DNA from 4 places in the Enterobacter sp. QK-SA4 genome. Region 1 is predicted to be linked to each of the others. Evidence: predicted binding sites of a transcription regulator. Region 1 holds the regulator's gene; each other region holds the start of a gene.
What was found. The regulator CRP, encoded in region 1, controls carbon source genes, mostly activating them, when cyclic AMP is high. The targets are predictions, from matches to a motif close to ATGTGANNNNNNTCACAT.

Region 1 (5,074 bases):
CGAAGACGGGACGTGGTTTTTACACTGGCTGCGGGAAAATTATGGCACCGAGCCAACGGCCGCCGTGGGCTACTCGCTGGGCGGCAACATGCTGGCCTGTCTGCTGGCCAAAGAGGGTGAAAGCGTCCCGCTGGATGCCGCCGTCATTGTCTCCGCGCCGTTTATGCTCGAGCAGTGCAGCTACCACATGGATAAGGGCTTTTCCCGCGTCTATCAGCGCTACCTGCTCAACCTTTTGAAGGCCAACGCGGCGCGTAAGCTGAAGGCCTACCCGGATACCCTGCCGGTCAGCCTGCGCCAGCTGAAAAAGGTGCGCCGCATTCGCGAATTCGACGACCTGATCACCGCGAAAATCCACGGCTTCGCCGATGCGATTGACTATTATCGTCAGTGCAGCGCCATGCCGCTGCTCAGCAAGATCACGCAGCCAACGTTGATTATTCATGCCAAAGATGACCCGTTTATGGATCATCACTCGATCCCCGCTCAGGAATTCCTGCCCGACAACGTTCACTATCAGTTGACCGAGCATGGCGGCCACGTCGGGTTTATCGGCGGCACGCTGCGCCGCCCGAAAATGTGGCTTGAGGCGCGTATTCCTGACTGGCTGACCCCTTATCTGGACGGTGCAAAATGATTATTCCCTGGCAGGATCTGGCTCCCGAAACGCTCGATAATCTGATTGAAAGCTTTGTATTACGCGAAGGCACCGATTATGGTGAACAGGAACGCTCGCTTGAGCAAAAGGTCAACGATGTTAAGCGCCAGCTGAAAAGCGGCGACGTGGTGCTGGTGTGGTCAGAACTGCATGAGACGGTCAATATCATGCCCCGCAACGCGTTTCACGGCTGATCTTCCACCCTTTTCAGTCAGGGAGTTGCTATGTCTGCCAGACATCCGGTTATTGCCGTTACGGGGTCGAGTGGTGCGGGAACCACCACCACCAGCCTCGCATTTCGCAAGATTTTCGCCCAGCTGAATCTCCGTGCGGCGGAGGTCGAAGGCGACAGCTTTCACCGCTACACGCGTCCGGAGATGGACATGGCCATTCGTAAGGCGCGCGATTCGGGTAAACACATCAGCTACTTCGGCCCGGAAGCCAATGACTTCGGCCTGCTGGAACAAACCTTTATAGAGTACGGCAAGAGCGGCAAAGGGCAGTCCCGCAAGTATCTGCACACCTATGATGAAGCCGTACCCTGGAATCAGGTGCCGGGCACCTTTACCCCCTGGCAGCCGCTGCCGGAACCCACCGACGTCCTGTTTTACGAAGGATTGCACGGCGGCGTGGTCACCCCTCAACACGACGTGGCGCGCCACGTGGATCTGCTGGTCGGCGTGGTTCCTATCGTAAACCTGGAGTGGATCCAGAAGCTGACGCGTGACATGAGCGAGCGTGGCCATTCTCGCGAAGCGGTGATGGACTCGGTGGTGCGCTCCATGGAGGATTACATTAACTTCCTGACGCCGCAGTTCTCCCGCACCCATATCAACTTCCAGCGCGTGCCGACGGTGGACACCTCCAACCCGTTCGCGGCCAAAAGCATCCCGTCGCTGGATGAGAGTTTTGTGGTGATCCATTTCCGCAATCTCGAAGGCATTGATTACCCGTGGCTGCTGGCAATGCTGCAGGGCTCGTTTATTTCGCACATGAATACGTTAGTGGTGCCGGGCGGGAAAATGGGGCTGGCGATGGAGCTCATCATGACGCCGCTGGTGGAGCGACTGATGGAAGGGAAGCAGATCGCGTGAGCATGTTCCCTCTCCCAGTGGGAGAGGGTTAGGGTGAGGGCATCAACACGCACGATGCCCCATCAATCACGCCTCGATCACTTCATACGAATGCGTGATTTTTACCGCTTTCTCCAGCATTAACGCCACAGAGCAGTACTTCTCCGCAGACAGGTCCACCGCACGTGAGACCGCCGCGTCTTTCAGTTCTTTACCGGTGACCACAAAGTGCAGGTTAATATGGGTGAACAGGCGTGGCGCCTCATCGCGACGCTCTGATGTGAGTTTAACCTCACAATCCGTCACGTCATGACGACCTTTTTGCAGAATCGACACCACGTCAATGGCGCTGCAACCCCCTGCCGCCATCAGCACCATTTCCATTGGGCTTGGCGCTTTATCGCCGGAGTTACCGTCCATCAAAATCTGGTGTCCTGACGCGGACTCGCCCAGGAACGTTAAACCTTCAACCCATTTCACGCGCGCTTGCATATTCATTAACTCCAACGTTGCATTTTTGGTGACAGATTACGCGTGCGTTACATTTCTCGCAATGGAAGGCGACCTGCATCATGCTGAAGCGAGACACCAGGAGACACGCGGCGAAAGCTATGCTAAAACACTCAGGATGCTACAGTAATACATTGACGTTACACGTGTATGCAGAGGACATCAAACTTTACTGGCTGCGAAACGTTACGGTAGCCGACTTCCCAGGGTATGGGTAAGAATTCGATTGCAACCCCAGAGTCCGGATGCATCTGATGACTCTGGTGACAGCTTATAACAGAGGATAACAGCGCATGGTGCTTGGCAAACCGCAAACAGACCCGACTCTCGAATGGTTCTTGTCTCATTGCCACATTCATAAGTACCCATCGAAGAGCACGCTGATTCACCAGGGTGAAAAAGCGGAAACGTTGTATTACATCGTTAAAGGCTCGGTGGCAGTGCTGATCAAAGATGAAGAAGGGAAAGAGATGATCCTTTCTTATCTGAACCAGGGCGATTTCATCGGTGAACTGGGCCTGTTTGAAGAGGGCCAGGAACGTAGCGCCTGGGTTCGTGCAAAGACAGCATGTGAAGTGGCTGAAATTTCTTACAAGAAGTTCCGTCAGCTGATTCAGGTTAACCCTGACATCCTGATGCGTCTTTCTTCCCAGATGGCGCGCCGTCTGCAGGTCACGTCAGAGAAAGTGGGTAACCTCGCCTTCCTGGACGTTACCGGCCGTATCGCACAAACCCTGTTGAACCTGGCGAAACAGCCAGACGCTATGACCCACCCGGACGGCATGCAAATTAAAATTACCCGTCAGGAAATTGGTCAGATCGTCGGTTGCTCCCGTGAAACAGTGGGCCGTATCCTGAAAATGCTGGAAGATCAAAACCTGATCTCCGCCCACGGTAAAACCATCGTGGTCTACGGAACGCGTTAATTCCGCTCAAACGGCGTGTCACCGCAGGGTGTCACGCCGTTTTTGTCTCTACTCCCCATGTGGCGCAGGCTGATCTATCACCCGGAAGTTAACTACGCACTGCGGCAAACGCTGGTGTTGTGTCTTCCTGTGGCCATAGGCCTGATCCTCGGACATCTTCAGCAAGGCCTGCTGTTTTCCCTCGTGCCCGCCTGCTGCAACATCGCCGGTCTGGACACGCCGCATAAGCGCTTTTTCAAACGCCTGATTATCGGTGGCTGCCTGTTTGCCGGCTGTAGCCTCGCCGTGCAGCTTCTGCTTGCCCGGGATATCCCGCTGCCGCTGATCCTGACCGTGCTGGCGATGACGCTCGGCGTCACGGCGGAAATCAGTTCGCTGCACGCCCGCCTGCTTCCCGCCTCGCTGATTGCGGCCATTTTCACGCTGAGCCTCGCCGGGAACATGCCGGTGTGGGAGCCGCTGCTGATCTACGCCCTGGGGACATTGTGGTACGGGCTGTTTAACTGGTTTTGGTTCTGGCTGTGGCGCGAACAGCCGCTGCGTGAATCCCTGAGCCTGCTCTATGTGCAGCTTGCGGATTACTGCGAAGCCAAATATACCCTGCTCACCCAGCATACCGACCCGGAAAAATCCTTACCGCCGCTGCTGACGCGCCAGCAGAAGGTGGTGGACCTGATAAGCCAGTGCTATCAGCAGCTGCATATGCTCGCCGCCAACAAGAACCACGAATACAAACGGCTGCTGCGCACCTTCCAGGTCGGGCTGGATCTGCAGGAGCACATCTCCGTAAGCCTTCATCACCCGCAGGAGGTGCAAAAGCTGGTCGAGCGCAGCCACGCCGAAGCGGTGATCCGCTGGAACGCACAAACCGTGTCCGCACGTCTGCGCGTGCTGGCCGATGATATTCTCTACCACCGCTACCCGACGCGCTTTAACATGGAAAAACAGCTGGGCGCGCTGGAGAAAATCGCCCGCCAGCATCCCGATAACCCGGTCGGCCAGTTTGCCGCCTGGCACTTCAGCCGCATCGCCCGCGTGTTGCGCACGCAGCGCCCGCTTTATCCCCGCGACCTGATGGCGGATAAGCAAAAACGGCTTCCGTTATTGCCCGCGCTCAAAAGCTATCTTTCTCTTAAATCGTCCGCCCTGCGCAACGCCGCCAGGATTAGCGTGATGCTCAGTACCGCCAGCCTGATGGGCATGGCGCTGCACCTGCCGAAACCGTACTGGATCTTAATGACCGTGCTGTTTGTCACCCAGAACGGCTACGGCGCCACGCGTGTGCGTATTCTGCACCGGGCTGGCGGAACGATGGCCGGGCTGATCATTGCGGGCGTGACGCTGCACTTCCACGTGCCGGAAGGCTATACCCTGGCAGGCATGCTGGCGATCACGCTGGTGAGCTACCTGATTATCCGAAAAAATTACGGCTGGGCGATGGTGGGCTTTACGGTGACGGCGGTATATACCCTGCAGCTGCTCACGCTCAATGGCGAACAGTTTATTGTCGCCAGGCTGATTGATACCCTGATCGGCTGCCTGATTGCCTTTGGCGGAATGGTCTGGCTGTGGCCGCAGTGGCAGAGCGGGCTGCTGAGGCAGAACGCCCACGACGCGCTGGAAGCCGACCAGCAGGCTATTCGCCTGATCCTGAGCGACGACCCGCAGCCCTCCCCGCTGGCCTATCAGCGGATGAAGGTCAACCAGGCGCACAACGCCCTGTTTAACTCGCTCAACCAGGCGATGCAGGAGCCGGGCTTTAACTCGCACTATCTGGCAGACATGAAGCTCTGGGTGACGCACAGCCAGTTTATCGTCGAGCACATTAACGCCATGACCACGCTGGCGCGCGAGCACACGATGCTGACGCCGGATCTGGCGCAGCGCTATTTGCAGTCGTGTGAAAT
Region 2 (5,074 bases), 1.7 Mb from region 1:
TATTAGTCGCTTCGATTAGCACATCTTTCACGACATTGATAAATTGTTCCGGTTCGACTGGCTTAGTCAAAAAGTCCCGAACACCTGCTTTCATCGCTTGTACGCAGAGTGGGATTGAGCCGGCCATAGTCAGGATAATTATCGGTATTGTACAGCCCCGTTCCTTCAGGGCATCTATCACATCGAAACCGTTAGTGTCTGGCATGTTAATTTCAAGTATTAAGCATGAGGGATGATCAACTATGGGGCAGGAGAGAAATTCTTCGGCATTTTTGAAGTCAAAAGTTTGATAACCTTTCGCCATTAACAATTTAACCACAAACAGCCTATATGCATCATCATCATCGATAACATAAACAACATCTTCCATAACACTCTCTCCTCACCAGGCCTTCGACGTACATAATACGAGCGGAGGCGTCCATTCACAAAAAATTTTAGAATTGCCAGCTTCTATGTCTGATATCGTTTAATAACCGGAAGTAACAAAATCAAAGACTAACAGTCCATATGCGAATATTCTAATTTAGCAAAGGTAATTAGCATGAGGATATTCTGAAAAAAAGATTCATATAATAGTCGTTTTTGAGCAGGGGTACTGTTAAAACTCATCCGTCAAGCAAACCCTTTTGTATATATTTGACTCATATCGCGGGAATTACCTTAGCCCTGTCGTTTTAAGGTGCAGTTTTTATATCTGCCAGGTGGTTAGCTGAATAAGAGTGCGTTTTTGGTGTTAACGCCGATTCGGGATCCACCCGCACTCCGCCAGAGTCTCTGTCAGAACATCAGGTATATCAACGGCTCTTGCTTCTCTGAATTCCGCAGCCGTACCGAGAATCCAAACGCAGCACGGTTTAATGACTAAGGTCATAAAAAGAGGCGGTATTTTGCAGAAAAGGTTTTGAGAGGTTTTGAGGCAAACGAAAAAGATATATATTCCAGTCCGTTAAATTCACTTACACCTTCTGAGTTCAGAGGCTTATTCATGTCATGGCACGCCTTCAAACAGACTTACCTGGTTAAGTTCTGGTCACCTGTTCCGGCCGTTATCGCGGCAGGCATTCTCTCTACCTACTATTTCGGCATCACCGGCACCTTCTGGGCCGTGACCGGCGAGTTCACCCGCTGGGGTGGTCAATTGCTACAGCTCGCTGGCGTGCATACCGAAGAGTGGGGTTACTTTAAACTCATTCATCTGGACGGCACGCCGCTCACCCGCATCGACGGGATGATGATCGTCGGCATGTTCGGCGGCTGTTTCGCGGCGGCGCTGTGGGCAAACAACGTTAAGTTGCGGATGCCCAAAAGCCGTATTCGCATAATGCAGGCGGTGGTCGGCGGTATCATTGCCGGGTTTGGCGCCCGCCTGGCGATGGGCTGTAACCTGGCCGCTTTCTTTACGGGGATTCCTCAGTTTTCGCTTCACGCCTGGTTCTTTGCCGTCGCCACGGCCATCGGCTCTTACTTCGGTGCCAAATTCACCCTGCTGCCGCTGTTCCGCATTCCGGTGAAAATGACAAAAGTCAGCGCTGCGTCACCGTTAACCCAGAACCCAGACCAGGCGCGTCGCCGTTTCCGCCTCGGTATGCTGGTCTTTTTGGCTATGGTCGCCTGGGCGCTTTGCACTGCAATGAATCAGCCCAAACTCGGCCTGGCGATGCTGTTCGGCGTGGGTTTTGGTCTGCTCATTGAACGCGCGCAGATCTGCTTTACCTCCGCGTTTCGCGATATGTGGATCACCGGCCGTACGATGATGGCAAAGGCGATTATCGCCGGGATGGCGGTCAGCGCCATCGGTATCTTCAGCTATGTTCAGCTCGGCGTCGAACCGAAAATCATGTGGGCCGGTCCTAACGCGGTCATTGGCGGCCTGCTGTTCGGCTTCGGGATCGTGCTGGCTGGCGGGTGTGAAACCGGCTGGATGTACCGCGCCGTTGAAGGTCAGGTGCATTACTGGTGGGTGGGCCTGGGAAATGTTATCGGCTCGACGATCCTGGCTTACTTCTGGGACGATCTGTCTCCGGCGCTTGCCACGAGTTGGGACAAGGTAAACCTGTTGAACACCTTCGGGCCTCTCGGTGGCCTGCTGGTCACCTACGCCCTGCTGCTGGTCGCTTTTTTACTGGTTGTCGCGCAGGAGAAACGCTTCTTCCGTCGCGCGAGTGTTAAAACAGAAACCCAGGAGAATGCTGCATGAAAGAGATCGTGCCCGATTACCGTCTGGATATGGTCGGTGAACCCTGCCCTTATCCGGCTGTTGCCACGCTTGAAGCCCTACCGCAGCTCAAAAAAGGGGAAATTCTGGAAGTGGTCAGCGACTGTCCGCAGTCCATCAACAACATTCCGCTGGATGCGAAAAACCACGGCTACACGGTGCTGGATATCCAGCAGGATGGCCCGACCATTCGCTATTTGATTCAAAAATGATCGCTAAGGGCCTCGCGAGGGGCCTTTATCGTATTGAATTATAAGACATCTTGATCCACGGCAAAAACGCGTTTTTTGACTTAAGTAAAATCTCACTTCCCTTTTGAAGGAGGTTTTCGCGGTTTGATGTATTTACGAGCTTTACTGGTTTTCGCCTTATTGATTCCCTTCCATGCGCTGTCCCTGAATTTCTCTTCTACCTTCCTGCGCCTTAATTGTCCGCAAAGAGGACTTGTCGAGGTCATTCTGCACGTTTATGACCATACCCAGGAACGATGGCACGGCCATTTTGAAACCGGCGCGGGACATAAACGTGCAGGTGATACCGAAATCATCCCGTTTGCCAACGGCGATATTCTCTTTCATTCCCTGTCCAGCGACGCTTTCAGCTATTTATATGATGGAGAAAATATCCTGAGGCACTGCGTAAAGCTTGATGAGCGGCCGGTTTATCCGTCGTTTTGAAGTGAGCAAAGCAAACTGGCCACCCTGTGGCCAGTTTGACGGGGGATTAGAAACGATAACCCGCAGAGAACATAAACACCCACGGATCCAGGCGAGTATTGATACTTTGCTGCTGACCGCCCGCTTTGAAGCGTACGTCCGTATCAATATCCATGTACCAGACCGAGGCGTTAATCAGCCAGTCGCGGTTAATTAGATAATCCAGACCGACCTGCCCCGCCATACCCCATGAATCTTTCAGGCTGAGGTCAGTCAGACCGGCCTCTTTACCGGTATCGTTAAACTTCTCGTCGAAGAAAGTGGTGTAGTTCACACCGGCACCAATATAAGGACGCACCTTGCTGCTGGCATCACCAAAGTACCATTGCGCCATCAGCGTTGGCGGTAAATGGTGAACCGTAGCGATATCACCGGTTGCGCCCAGACCTACGCGATGACGGAACGGCGTTGCAGCCAGAAGCTCAACACCAACGTTTTCCGTCGCCATATAGGTGAACGTTAACCCTAACTGGGTGTTATTACTGACGTTAAAACCGCCCATACCCAGCACGTTATCCGATCCTTCAGTCGGGCGAACCGTAGCCGAACCGGCACGAATAAAGAATTCGCCTGCTTCATGCGCATACGCGCCGCCAGAGAGACTGCTTAATACAAGGGCTGCCACCGCTAATTTTTTCATATCCGCTCCATCGTTGTGGTTTTAATCGCGGATGAGAATATACTCACAAATGAGTAATAAGTGATCTGCTACAGATCACATTAAAACCAGTAACTTAACATTCATTGATCTGGATTAATTTTTTGTTGCACATCCAAAAGCGATAAGTTGTTTCCATGTCAATTTTTGGCATTTCACGGTTACAAAATTTTCCCTTTTCCCCCTCTTGCTCTTCCTCTGGCGGCTGGATAATTTATCGCTCTCACAAGTTGATTTGATGCGTTCTTCTTTAGCAGGTGTGCCATGAGTGATATCAACCCGTGCATGACGTGCGGAGCCTGTTGTGCGTATTTTCGAGTCTCTTTCTACTGGGCCGAAGCCAGCGATGGCGGCGGTACCGTTCCGGTTCATCTCACAGAGCCGCTAACGCCTTTTCTGCGCTGCATGAGTGGCACAAACCAAAAGCAGGCCCGCTGCGTGGCGCTACAGGGCGAGCCCGGGGTCTCTACCAGGTGTTCCATCTATGAGGATCGGCCCAGCCCGTGCCGGGAATTTGCCATGTCGGGGGAGGATGGGCAGGTCAACGAAGCCTGCAATCGCGCCCGGGCGCGCGTTGGATTACCTCCGCTTTACAAAGATATGCTTTTCCATACAAGCCTTGATGCTGCCACAGCAGGTGCATCCGGTGTACAATTGCCGGCTAATTAACACCTGCAATACTCAAGGAGAGTGCATGTCTATCACGGCGAAGTCTGTCTACCGTGACACGGGAAACTTTTTCCGCAATCAGTTCATAACCTTTTTACTGATCGCGTTGCTATGTGCCTTTATCACGGTGGTGCTGGGCCATGCCTTCTCACCGAGTGATGAACAGATTGCCAGCCTGAGCCAGGGCGACCACCTCGCCGGAAGCGTGGGGCTGTTTGAACTGGTGCAAAACATGACGCCGGAGCAGCAACAGATTCTGCTGCGGGCGTCTGCCGCGTCAACGTTCTCAGGCCTGATTGGTAATGCGGTTCTGGCGGGCGGCGTTTTGCTGATGATTCAGCTGGTCTCGGCGGGTCACCGGGTCAGCGCCTTACGGGCGATTGGTGCGAGTGCGCCAGTCTTACCTAAGCTGTTTATCCTGATCTTTTTAACCACCATGCTGGTGCAAATGGGAATTATGCTGGTCGTGGTGCCGGGTGTTTTACTGGCTATCGTGCTTTCATTTGCGCCTGTGATGGTGGTGCAGGATAAGATGGGGATTTTTACCGCGATGCGCAGCAGCATCAGACTGGCATGGGCGAATATGCGTCTGGTGGCTCCCGCCGTGATCGGCTGGCTGCTCGCCAAAACGCTCCTGCTGTTGTTTGCACCGAATTTTGCGGTATTAACGCCGAACGTTGGCGCGGTAGTGGCGAATACGCTGAGCAATCTGATTTCAGCGGTACTGCTGGTCTATCTGTTCCGCCTGTATATGTTAATTCGTCAGTAATCCTGAGGCGGGCGGCATCGCTGCCACCCGCCCCGTTCAGAAGA
Region 3 (5,074 bases), 220 kb from region 1:
CACCTGCGCCGTCAGTCGCAATCCTTCTACGGTGACCAGGCAGAACAGTCGCTACAGAATTACCATTTTGACCTGCTGTTCCTCGGCGTTGACGCCATCGATCTCGACCGCGGCGTAAGTACGCATAACGAAGACGAAGCCCGCCTTAACCGCAAAATGTGCGAGGTGGCGGAGCGTATTATCGTTGTCACGGACTCCAGCAAATTTAACCGCTCAAGTCTGCATAAAATCATTGATACGCAAAGGATTGATATGATTATTGTCGATGAAGGCATTCCGGCGGAGAGCCTGGACGGGCTGCGAAAAAGCGGGATTGAGGTGGTGCTGGTTTAAGGGGGCTTTCCCCTCACCCTAACCCTCTCCCCATAGGGGAGAGGGGACCGTTCGGTGCGGTTGGGAATATGAATCACGTCACTGGTGCCGGGTTGAACACCGCCAGCTGATTATGTAATCCCCATTGATCCGAGAAGGTTTTCTTCCGCCCGCTGGCGACATCCAGAATGAAGTGGAACAGCTTCCAGCCCACGTCCTCAATGCTCTCTTCCCCGGTGGCGATGGTGCCCGCGTTGATATCCATTAAGTCATACCAGCGGTTTGCCAGCTCGGTGCGGGTCGCCATCTTGATCACCGGTACCGCCATCAGGCCGTACGGCGTGCCGCGCCCGGTGGTAAAGACCTGCACCGTAATGCCGGATGCCACCTGCTGCGTGCCGCAGACGAAATCGCTGGCCGGCGTTGCCGCGTAGATCAGGCCGCGTTTCGTCGGGCGCTGGCCCGGAGAGAGAACTTCCACAATCGCGCTCTGGCCGGATTTGGCAATCGACCCGAGGGCTTTTTCCACTACGTTGGCCAGGCCGCCTTTTTTGTTCCCCGGTGAGGGATTTGCGCTGCGGTCGGTTTTGCCCATATCGAGATAGCTATCGTACCAGGCCATTTCCTCGAGCAGGCGCTTGCCGACCTCTTCATTAACGGCGCGTGGCGTGAGCAGATGGATGGCGTCACGCACTTCGGTCACCTCGGAGAACATCACCGTGGCGCCGCAGCGCACAAGCAGATCGGACGCATAGCCCACCGCCGGGTTGGCCGTCACGCCGGAGAAGGCATCGCTGCCGCCGCACTGTGTTCCCACTACCAAATCAGACGCCGGGCAGGTTTCGCGCTGGCGCTTGTTGAGCTTGTCCAGATGGCGTTCAGCCACCTGCAGGATATCGTCGACCATTGAGCGGAAACCCACGTGGCGTTCATCCTGCAGGCGCACGATGCTGGCCTCGTCTGCCGGAATGGCTTTCACATCTTCGGTGCCCTGCAGCAGGCGCTCTGGCTGCAATTTTTCACACCCCAGACCGATGACCATCACCTCGCCGCCAAAGTTCGGGTTGAGGGCAATATTGTGGATGGTACGGATAGGCACTACGGCAGCGGGGGCGTTAATCGCCACGCCGCAGCCGTAGAGGTGGTTCAGGCCAACCACGCCGTCGACGTTCGGGTATTTCGGCAGCAGATCGCGTTCGATGATTTTCACCACGTAATCCACTACGCCCGCCACGCAGTGCACGCTGGTGGTAATGCCGAGCAGATTCTTGGTGCCGACGCTGCCGTCCGCGTTGCGGTAGCCTTCGAAGGTATAGCCCTCCAGCGGAGGAAGCGGTTCCGGTACGCGAGTCGCCAGCGGAAGCGTGTTTAGCGGCGGCGCTTCCGGCAGCGCCACCAGCGACTCCTCAACCCAGCTCCCCTGTGGTATAGAGCGAACGGCATAGCCGATGACTTCACCGTAACGTACGATTTCGCTGTTAGCAGGGATATCCACCAGGGCGACTTTATGTCCCTGCGGAATATGCTCAATCAGTTCCAGCCCGTCCGGGAAGCGGGTGCCCGCTTTTAAGCCATTGTCGTTGACAATAATCGCCACATTATCGGTGTCGTGGACTTTTATATAAAACGCCGTCGGCGATGCCTGTCGAATTTCAATGTCGGCCATTGTTCAGTATTCTCCAGCAAAGTGTCTGATAATAAATTCAGCCAATTTTCAAATGGTAGAAATAAATACGCGGCTTTCAGAAATAAAGCATGTCAGCATAGGGGATATGAAAATGTGATCTCGATCGCTCCAGAACCAGTAATGCCTGATTCTGTGCATTAGCGCCCAGCGCCTTGTGCATATGCAAAAAAATTTATCGAAGTATAACGCAATAATTGAGCATTAAAACAATGTGCGGTTGTGGATTGCGTCTTATACTGAATGACGATTTTATAACGCCAAAATACGTCAGAATAATAAATATAATGCTGGTGCGGTGTCTGAATAAATAAAATGATGCTGATATAGGCTGCGAATTAAAAAGGTAAATACGATGAATAACGATATCTTCCCGAATAAATTTAAAGCGGCCCTCGCGGCACACCAGATTCAGATTGGCTGCTGGTCCGCGCTGGCAAACCCTATCAGCACCGAAGTGCTGGGCCTGGCCGGTTTTGACTGGCTGGTGCTGGACGGCGAACATGCGCCGAACGATATCAGCACCTTTATTCCGCAGCTGATGGCGCTGAAAGGCAGCCCCAGCGCCCCGGTAGTGCGCGTGCCCACCAACGAGCCGGTGATTATCAAGCGCCTGCTGGATATCGGTTTCTACAACTTCCTGATCCCGTTTGTGGAGACGGAAGAACAAGCGGCCCTGGCCGTAGCCTCAACGCGCTATCCGCCAGAAGGGATCCGCGGCGTTTCCGTTTCGCATCGCGCCAATATGTTTGGCACCGTGCCGGACTATTTCGCGCAGTCTAATAGCAACATCACCATTCTGGTTCAGATCGAGAGCCAGCAGGGCGTTGATAACGTCGACGCGATTGCCGCCACAAACGGCGTGGACGGGATCTTCGTCGGCCCAAGCGATCTGGCTGCCGCCTTTGGTCATCTGGGTAACGCCGGCCACCCTGACGTGCAGCGCGCGATCCAGCACATCTTTGCCCGCGCCAAAGCTCACGGCAAACCGTGCGGCATTCTGGCGCCGGTTGAGGCTGATGCCCGTCGCTATCTGGAGTGGGGAGCCACGTTTGTAGCCGTCGGCAGCGACCTCGGCGTATTCCGCTCGGCCACGCAGAAATTAGCCGACGCTTTTAAAAAATAACCATCATTGAGGAAACAGATTATGACGCTGAAAGTGGGTTTTATTGGCCTGGGCATTATGGGTAAACCAATGAGTAAGAACCTCATCAAAGCGGGTTACTCGCTGGTGGTATCCGATCACAATCCGCAGGCCGTGGCAGAGGTGATAGCGGCTGGCGCTGAAACGGCCACCACCGCGAAGGCCATTGCCGAGCAGTGCGATGTCATCATCACCATGCTGCCAAACTCACCGCATGTTAAAGAAGTTGCGCTGGGTGAGAACGGCATTATCGACGGTGCGAAGCCGGGCCTGGTGCTGATCGATATGAGCTCTATCGCACCGCTCGCGAGCCGTGAAATCAGCGAGGCATTAAAAGCGAAGGGCGTCGATATGCTGGATGCGCCGGTCAGCGGCGGTGAGCCGAAAGCGATCGACGGCACGCTGTCGGTGATGGTCGGCGGCGATAAAGCCATTTTCGATAGATACTACGACCTGATGAAAGCCATGGCGGGCTCCGTGGTGCATACCGGGGACATCGGGGCGGGTAATGTGACCAAGCTGGCAAACCAGGTGATTGTAGCGCTGAACATTGCCGCCATGTCCGAAGCGCTGACGCTGGCAACCAAAGCGGGCGTCAACCCGGATCTGGTCTATCAGGCCATTCGCGGTGGTCTGGCGGGCAGTACCGTGCTGGATGCCAAAGCGCCGATGGTCATGGATCGTAATTTCAAACCCGGTTTCCGCATCGACCTGCATATCAAAGATCTGGCGAACGCGCTGGATACGTCACACGGCGTGGGCGCACAGCTGCCGCTGACCGCGGCGGTCATGGAGATGATGCAGGCGCTGCGTGCCGATGGCCTGGGCACGGCCGATCACAGCGCGATTGCGTGCTACTACGAAAAACTGGCGAAGGTGGAAGTGGCGCGTTAATCACGCCTTGCCTACACCTTAGGGTGACAGCGGCGCGCAAACCCTCTATACTGCGCGACGAAGCTGACCAGACAGTCGCCGCTTCGTCGTCGTCCCTTTCGGGGGAGACGGGCGGAGGGGAGGAAAGTCCGGGCTCCATAGGGCAGGGTGCCAGGTAACGCCTGGGGGGGAAACCCACGACCAGTGCAACAGAGAGCAAACCGCCGATGGCCCGCGCAAGCGGGATCAGGTAAGGGTGAAAGGGTGCGGTAAGAGCGCACCGCGCGGCTGGTAACAGTCCGTGGCACGGTAAACTCCACCCGGAGCAAGGCCAAATAGGGGTTCACATGGTACGGCCCGTACTGAACCCGGGTAGGCTGCTTGAGCCAGTGAGCGATTGCTGGCCTAGATGAATGACTGTCCACGACAGAACCCGGCTTATCGGTCAGCTTCAACTTCTTAAAAAACCCCGCTTCGGCGGGGTTTTTGCTTTCCTGGTGATGCTGGATGGATAAGCGCAGCGTCGGACAAACGACATCAATTCTCATATTTGCGACATTAAGCACATTTCACTGCTTTTATACCTTTCGTATCGATCCTGTACCTGTATACGATCGCCATCACAAAATTTCGCGCTAAAAAACACACGATTTTTAGTATTGATAATTTGTTATGTTTGTTACTTTTATGATCGCGAATCTTTTCTCGTTTGATATGCATATATTGAAATCAAATACATTTCTCCCGTGAATATGTGACGAATTCCACTCTTTTCCGCAGACCTGAAAATTTGCATCGGAAAAATTTAATAAATTGAAAGAATGTTTCAAACAAATAGCGGTTATTTATTGGCCTTTAATTGCCTGAAAGATCGTCTTTATTGATTTTTTTAATGCTGAGAAATTTATCAAGGTTATCGCCATAAAATAAATTTATTACTACTGCTTTTATTGATCGATATCAGCGTAATGGTGTGGTTGTATTTATTCATGTTATTGATAATAAATGTTTTTTTGGTTTTCGTTGATCCTGTGAAGCGTGCGGAAAAGCAAATTGTGAGT
Region 4 (5,074 bases), 440 kb from region 1:
TGCCGACGGGATTAAGCGGCTGTATGGGTATGTATTAAGGTAGCCCCCTCACCCTAACCCTCTCCCCAAAGGGGAGAGGGGATTGTACGGGGCCGTCTTTTCCCCCTCGCCCCTTTGGGGGGAGGGCCGGGTTGAGGGGGAACGTTTCATCAAACCGCACTACGCTTGTACATCCTCCTCGGATGCCCAATCTTGCCGTACAGCATCTCCACCGTCAGAAAACCCGCCTCCACGCAGTGCTCCAGATAGCGCCGGGTGGTCGTTTTGCTTAATCCCGTTTCGCTCACCACCTCATCCACGGTAAAGCAGTGCGTTGCCTTATCGTTAAACAGCGACTGTACCCGCGCCAGCGTATTTTCCTCAATGCCTTTACTGCCGTTGTCCAGGCGGTAGTTTTTCGCCTGAAGCTGATACAGCGAATCCACGTTCTGCTGGTCGACAATCTTCCAGACGCGCTGCTGTTCGGCAAACTGCACGAACCGCTCCAGCGACTGGCTGAGCCGCTTCCAGGAGACGGGTTTGAGGATGTAGTCGAACGCACCGTTGCGAATCGCCTGGCTGCAGGTGTCCATATCGCTGGCGGCAGTAATAAAAATCACCGAGCAGTTGGCGCGGGCCAGCATGGGGTTATTGATAAGCGAGATGCCTTTACCGTCCGGCAGGTAGTTATCCAGCAGCATCAGCTGCGGCTGTTTGCTTTCAAGCTCTGCCTGGGCCGCAGCCAGCGACGAGGCAATGCCTACCAGCCTCAGACGCGGATGTTTGCCTATCAGCTCCGCGTGCAGTTGCGCCAGTTCGTTCTCGTCTTCAACAATCAGTACGTCGATAAGTTCATGTTGCATAGTCGGTGTCTTCCAGTTGCCGGGCGGTTCCCGTGGCCGGGATAAACAAGGAGAAAATGGCGCCGCGCGGGGTATTATCGGCAACTTCTATCGCGCCGCCAGCCTGTGTGACGTAGCTTTCGATCAGATACAGGCCAATCCCATGATCGCCGCGCGTTTTGGTGGTGATGCCGCGTTCAAAGATCCGCTCACGGATCGCCGGTGTAATGCCAACGCCCTGGTCGGCCACTTCAATAATCAGCTCCTGTTCGCTGAGTTTTATCAGCACTTCTACCGGCGCGTGGGGAAGCGGCGACCTCTGTGTTGCTTCGATGGCGTTATCCAGCAGGTTGCCAATAATCGAAATCAGCTCTTGCTCCCCAAGGGGCAGGAACGGTCTGTCCAGCCGACAGCCCGGGTCGAAACACAGCTCGACGCCTTTCTCCCGCGCGCGGGCGGCTTTCCCCAGCAGCAGGCCGCACAGGGTCGGTGAACTGAAGCGCGAAGAGATAAAGTCCAACAGCTCCTGGGCGTGTTCCGACTGCGCCTGAATGTAGCCAATCGCCTCCTCATAGCGACCCATATGCAGCAGGCCGGACAGGGTCGTCATCCTGTTTAACTGCTCGTGGCGCATAATGCGCAGGTTATCGACATAGCGTTTAACCTGGCTGAGCTGGGCGCTTAGCGAGTCGATCTCGTTGCGATCGCGGAAGGTGATCACCCAGCCCTGCAGCGACCCCTCAAGCATGATGTGCACCCGGCTGGCAATCACCGTGAGATCGTTAAAACGACAAATCTCGTCATGGGTATCTTTCGCCAGCATCGTCTGCGTGTCGAAGAACGGGACCGGATCGATCACCTGGCTTATCAGCTGTCCGCGCAGCTCGCGGGCCGGCTGGCTCAGACCCAGCAGCTTGCGCGCCGCCTGGTTGATGACTTCAATCCGCCTTTGAGCGTCAATGGCAATCACCCCTTCATAAATAGACTCCATCATCGCCTTCTGCTGGCGCACCAGCAGGCCGATATCGCGCGGCTCAAGGGAGAAGATCTGCTTCTTGATGCTGCGGGTAAAGAACCAGGAGAAGACAAAGAGAGCGATCAGCAGCAGCACGGCGGCAATCAGGATATTGACCACCTTACTGACGGTAATGGTATCAAGGTAGCTGGTGAGATAGCCTACCGAAACAATGCCGACCACCTGTCCGGCAGCATTGAAAATGGGGGCTTTGCTGCGCAGCGAAATACCCAGCCCGCCTTTGCGGATGGTGGTGGTGCTTTTACCCTGCAACACGGCTTCATTGTCTCCGCCAACCAGGGTTGTGCCCACTCTGTCGGCAAATACGGAGTGAAAAAGATGCTGCCCTTTATTATCACCAATCACAATAAAGCTGGCGTCACTGTGCGCAGAAATCTTCTGCATAAAATCATGGATGGCGTTGATATTCTTTTGTTCAACTTCATTACGCAATGTCGGAATAAGCGCAATCTCTTCAGCCTGTATTTTGGCACGCGTACTCATTTCCTGATAAAGCTGTTTCCCGACGTCGGCATAATAATATCCGCCCAGCAGCGCGAAAAGCACTGAGAAAAAGGCAACCAGCGAAATAAACAGCTTAATCTGGAAAGAGACTTTCATAACTATCACGCGAGGTAGCAGCAAAGATCGCCAATATATCATCTTTTTTCGCGCTGACGCCCGCTTTGCCGAAAACTTGTGATCCCTTGCACAGCGGGCGCTGTAAAAGAGTTAACCTGAAGGCGAACGTACTTCGGGCTGCGCGAGCAAATGTTATTTGTTTGTTCAATTCGGAAAAGAAACCATAAAAACCACGGCCATAAATAAGGTATAAATCACATTAAACAAAAGAAACCATTAAAACCATAGCAGCCATTAAAACTTCGCTTTTAATATGCCATCCCTCACATAAAGTAAGCCTTTGTGACTCTAAGCTGAACGCACAAAATAACCAAGGGGCTTATTATGAGCACAACTGACGATTCTTTCTCTGTTACCCACGACCCGATTGAAATTCAGCAGCCTTCGCTCAAAGAGTGCTGGTGGCATATTATGGATACCTGGAAAGTTGGGATTATTCCTCTGCCGCTGTTCGTTCTGGCGGGCGCGCTGATTGCGATTGATTGCCTGGGCGGAAAACTGCCGAGCGATATCGTGGTCATGGTGGCAACGCTGGCCTTCTTCGGCTTTGCCTGCGGCGAGTTTGGCAAACGCCTGCCGATTGTCGGCAAGCTCGGCGCGGCGGCGATTTGCGCCACCTTTATCCCTTCCGCGCTGGTCTATTATGGCCTGCTGCCGGACGTGGTGGTCGAGTCCACCACCAAATTCTACAAATCCACCAACATTCTCTATCTCTACATCTGCTGCATCATCGTCGGCAGCATCATGAGCATGAACCGCACGGTGCTGATTCAGGGCTTCCTGCGCATCTTCTTCCCGATGCTGTGCGGCGAAATCGTCGGCATGCTGGTGGGGATGGGCGTCGGCCTGGCGCTGGGTCTTGAGCCGTTCCAGATCTTCTTCTTTATCATTCTGCCGATTATGGCGGGCGGCGTCGGGGAAGGGGCGATCCCGCTTTCCATCGGCTATGCCACCCTGCTGCACATGGACCAGGGCGTTGCGCTCGGTCGCGTGCTGCCGATGGTCATGCTCGGCGGTCTGACGGCAATCATCATCTCCGGCTGCCTGAACCAGCTCGGTAAACGCTTCCCGCACCTGACCGGTGAAGGCCAGCTGATGCCTAACCGCGCGAATGCCGATGCAACGGTCTCTCAGCCTGCTTTTTCCGGCAAAGCGGACGTCACCACTATCGCCTCCGGCGCGCTGCTGGCGGTGCTGCTCTACATGCTGGGCATGCTCGGCCACAAGCTGATTGGCCTGCCTGCTCCGGTCGGCATGCTGTTTATGGCGGTACTGGTGAAGCTCTGCAACGGCGCCTCTCCGCGTCTGCTGGAAGGCTCTCAGGTGGTGTACAAATTCTTCCAGACCTCCGTGACCTACCCAATCCTCTTCGCCGTCGGCGTGGCTATCACCCCGTGGCATGAACTGGTGGCGGCGTTCACCGTCAGCAACCTGCTGGTAATTGTCAGCACCGTTTCTGCACTGGTCGCCACCGGCTTCTTCGTCGGCAAAAAGATTGGTATGCATCCGATTGATGTCGCCATCGTCTCCTGCTGCCAGAGCGGCCAGGGCGGTACCGGCGACGTGGCGATCCTGACCGCAGGCAACCGCATGAGCCTGATGCCGTTCGCCCAGATTGCTACCCGTATCGGCGGGGCGATTAACGTCTCTGTCTCACTGCTGATTCTGGGCAACTTCCTCGTTTAAGTTTTCAGGAAAGAACAATGAAACTCGCAAGCTTTTTATACCAGGGAAAACGCAGCTACGGCATCGTCCAGGCCGACGGCGTGATTGATTTAGGCCGCCGTCTCGGCGACCGCTACAGCGACCTCAAGGCGCTGCTGCAGGGCAACGGGCTGGCGCAGGCCACCCGCTACCTGAACGACGCCGTGGACGTGCCGCTGAGCGCCATCACCTTCTTACCGGTGATTGAGCAGCCGGAAAAGATCCTCTGCGTGGGCATGAACTATGCCGACAAGCGCAAGGAGTTTGACCAGCATAATCCGGCCCCGACGCTGTTTGTCCGCTTCCCGGATTCACAGACCGGCCACAACGAGCCGGTGCTGAAGCCGCGCCACTCCAGCGAATTCGACTATGAAGGCGAGCTGGCGGTGATCATCGGCAAAGGCGGGGAGAACATCAGCCGCGACGACGCCCTGCGCCACGTGGCGGGCTACAGCTGCTACATGGACGGCTCCGCCCGCGACTGGCAGCACACCTGGTTCACCGCCGGTAAAAACTGGCGCAAAACCGGCGCGTTTGGGCCGTGGATGGCGACGGCGGATGAGATCCCGGATCCGCACCAGCTTGCGATCCGCACCTGGCTGAACGGCCGCATGGTGCAGGAAGACAACACCAGCAGCATGATCCATAAGGTGGCGGAGCTGATCGAGTACATCAGCACCTTTACCCGCTTAAGCCCGGGCGACGTGATCATCACCGGATCTCCGGGCGGGGTGGGTAAAAAACGCAATCCGCCGCTGTTTATGAAGGAAGGGGATCGCATTGAGGTGGAGATCGAGCATATCGGTCATCTGAGCAACGTGATCGTGGAAGCGCCAGCCGTCGGGCTTGCGGCAGCACACTGAGTAAGGCGGCATGAACAGTCAACCCATCG

Region 2: the regulator CRP is predicted to act here: its motif matches at 3,638-3,655, upstream of ompW (outer membrane protein OmpW).
Region 3: the regulator CRP is predicted to act here: its motif matches at 2,091-2,108, upstream of garD (galactarate dehydratase).
Region 4: the regulator CRP is predicted to act here: its motif matches at 2,661-2,678, upstream of AC1VYI_RS05635 (2-hydroxycarboxylate transporter family protein).

The regions. Positions count from the first base shown of each region.
Region 1 covers NZ_JBXFXH010000007.1:390,463-395,536, reverse strand. Annotated here, with positions in the region: gene AC1VYI_RS03320 (hydrolase) at 1-637, shown strand, start outside; gene AC1VYI_RS03315 (YheU family protein) at 634-852, shown strand; gene AC1VYI_RS03310 (phosphoribulokinase) at 883-1,752, shown strand; gene AC1VYI_RS03305 (OsmC family protein) at 1,819-2,223, opposite strand; gene crp (cAMP-activated global transcriptional regulator CRP) at 2,535-3,167, shown strand; gene AC1VYI_RS03295 (YccS/YhfK family putative transporter) at 3,225-5,074, shown strand, end outside.
Region 2 covers NZ_JBXFXH010000007.1:2,059,559-2,064,632, reverse strand. Annotated here, with positions in the region: gene AC1VYI_RS11375 (response regulator transcription factor) at 1-370, opposite strand, end outside; gene yedE (selenium metabolism membrane protein YedE/FdhT) at 989-2,200, shown strand; gene yedF (sulfurtransferase-like selenium metabolism protein YedF) at 2,197-2,430, shown strand; gene AC1VYI_RS11360 (hypothetical protein) at 2,557-2,895, shown strand; gene ompW (outer membrane protein OmpW) at 2,942-3,574, opposite strand; gene AC1VYI_RS11350 (YkgJ family cysteine cluster protein) at 3,857-4,261, shown strand; gene AC1VYI_RS11345 (YciC family protein) at 4,287-5,030, shown strand.
Region 3 covers NZ_JBXFXH010000007.1:606,815-611,888, forward strand. Annotated here, with positions in the region: gene AC1VYI_RS04475 (DeoR family transcriptional regulator) at 1-333, shown strand, start outside; gene garD (galactarate dehydratase) at 407-1,978, opposite strand; gene garL (2-dehydro-3-deoxyglucarate aldolase) at 2,352-3,122, shown strand; gene garR (2-hydroxy-3-oxopropionate reductase) at 3,144-4,034, shown strand; RNA gene rnpB (RNase P RNA component class A) at 4,094-4,470, shown strand.
Region 4 covers NZ_JBXFXH010000007.1:831,575-836,648, forward strand. Annotated here, with positions in the region: gene AC1VYI_RS05620 (ornithine decarboxylase) at 1-43, shown strand, start outside; gene AC1VYI_RS05625 (response regulator) at 150-842, opposite strand; gene AC1VYI_RS05630 (ATP-binding protein) at 832-2,457, opposite strand; gene AC1VYI_RS05635 (2-hydroxycarboxylate transporter family protein) at 2,803-4,164, shown strand; gene AC1VYI_RS05640 (fumarylacetoacetate hydrolase family protein) at 4,182-5,045, shown strand; gene citC ([citrate (pro-3S)-lyase] ligase) at 5,056-5,074, shown strand, end outside.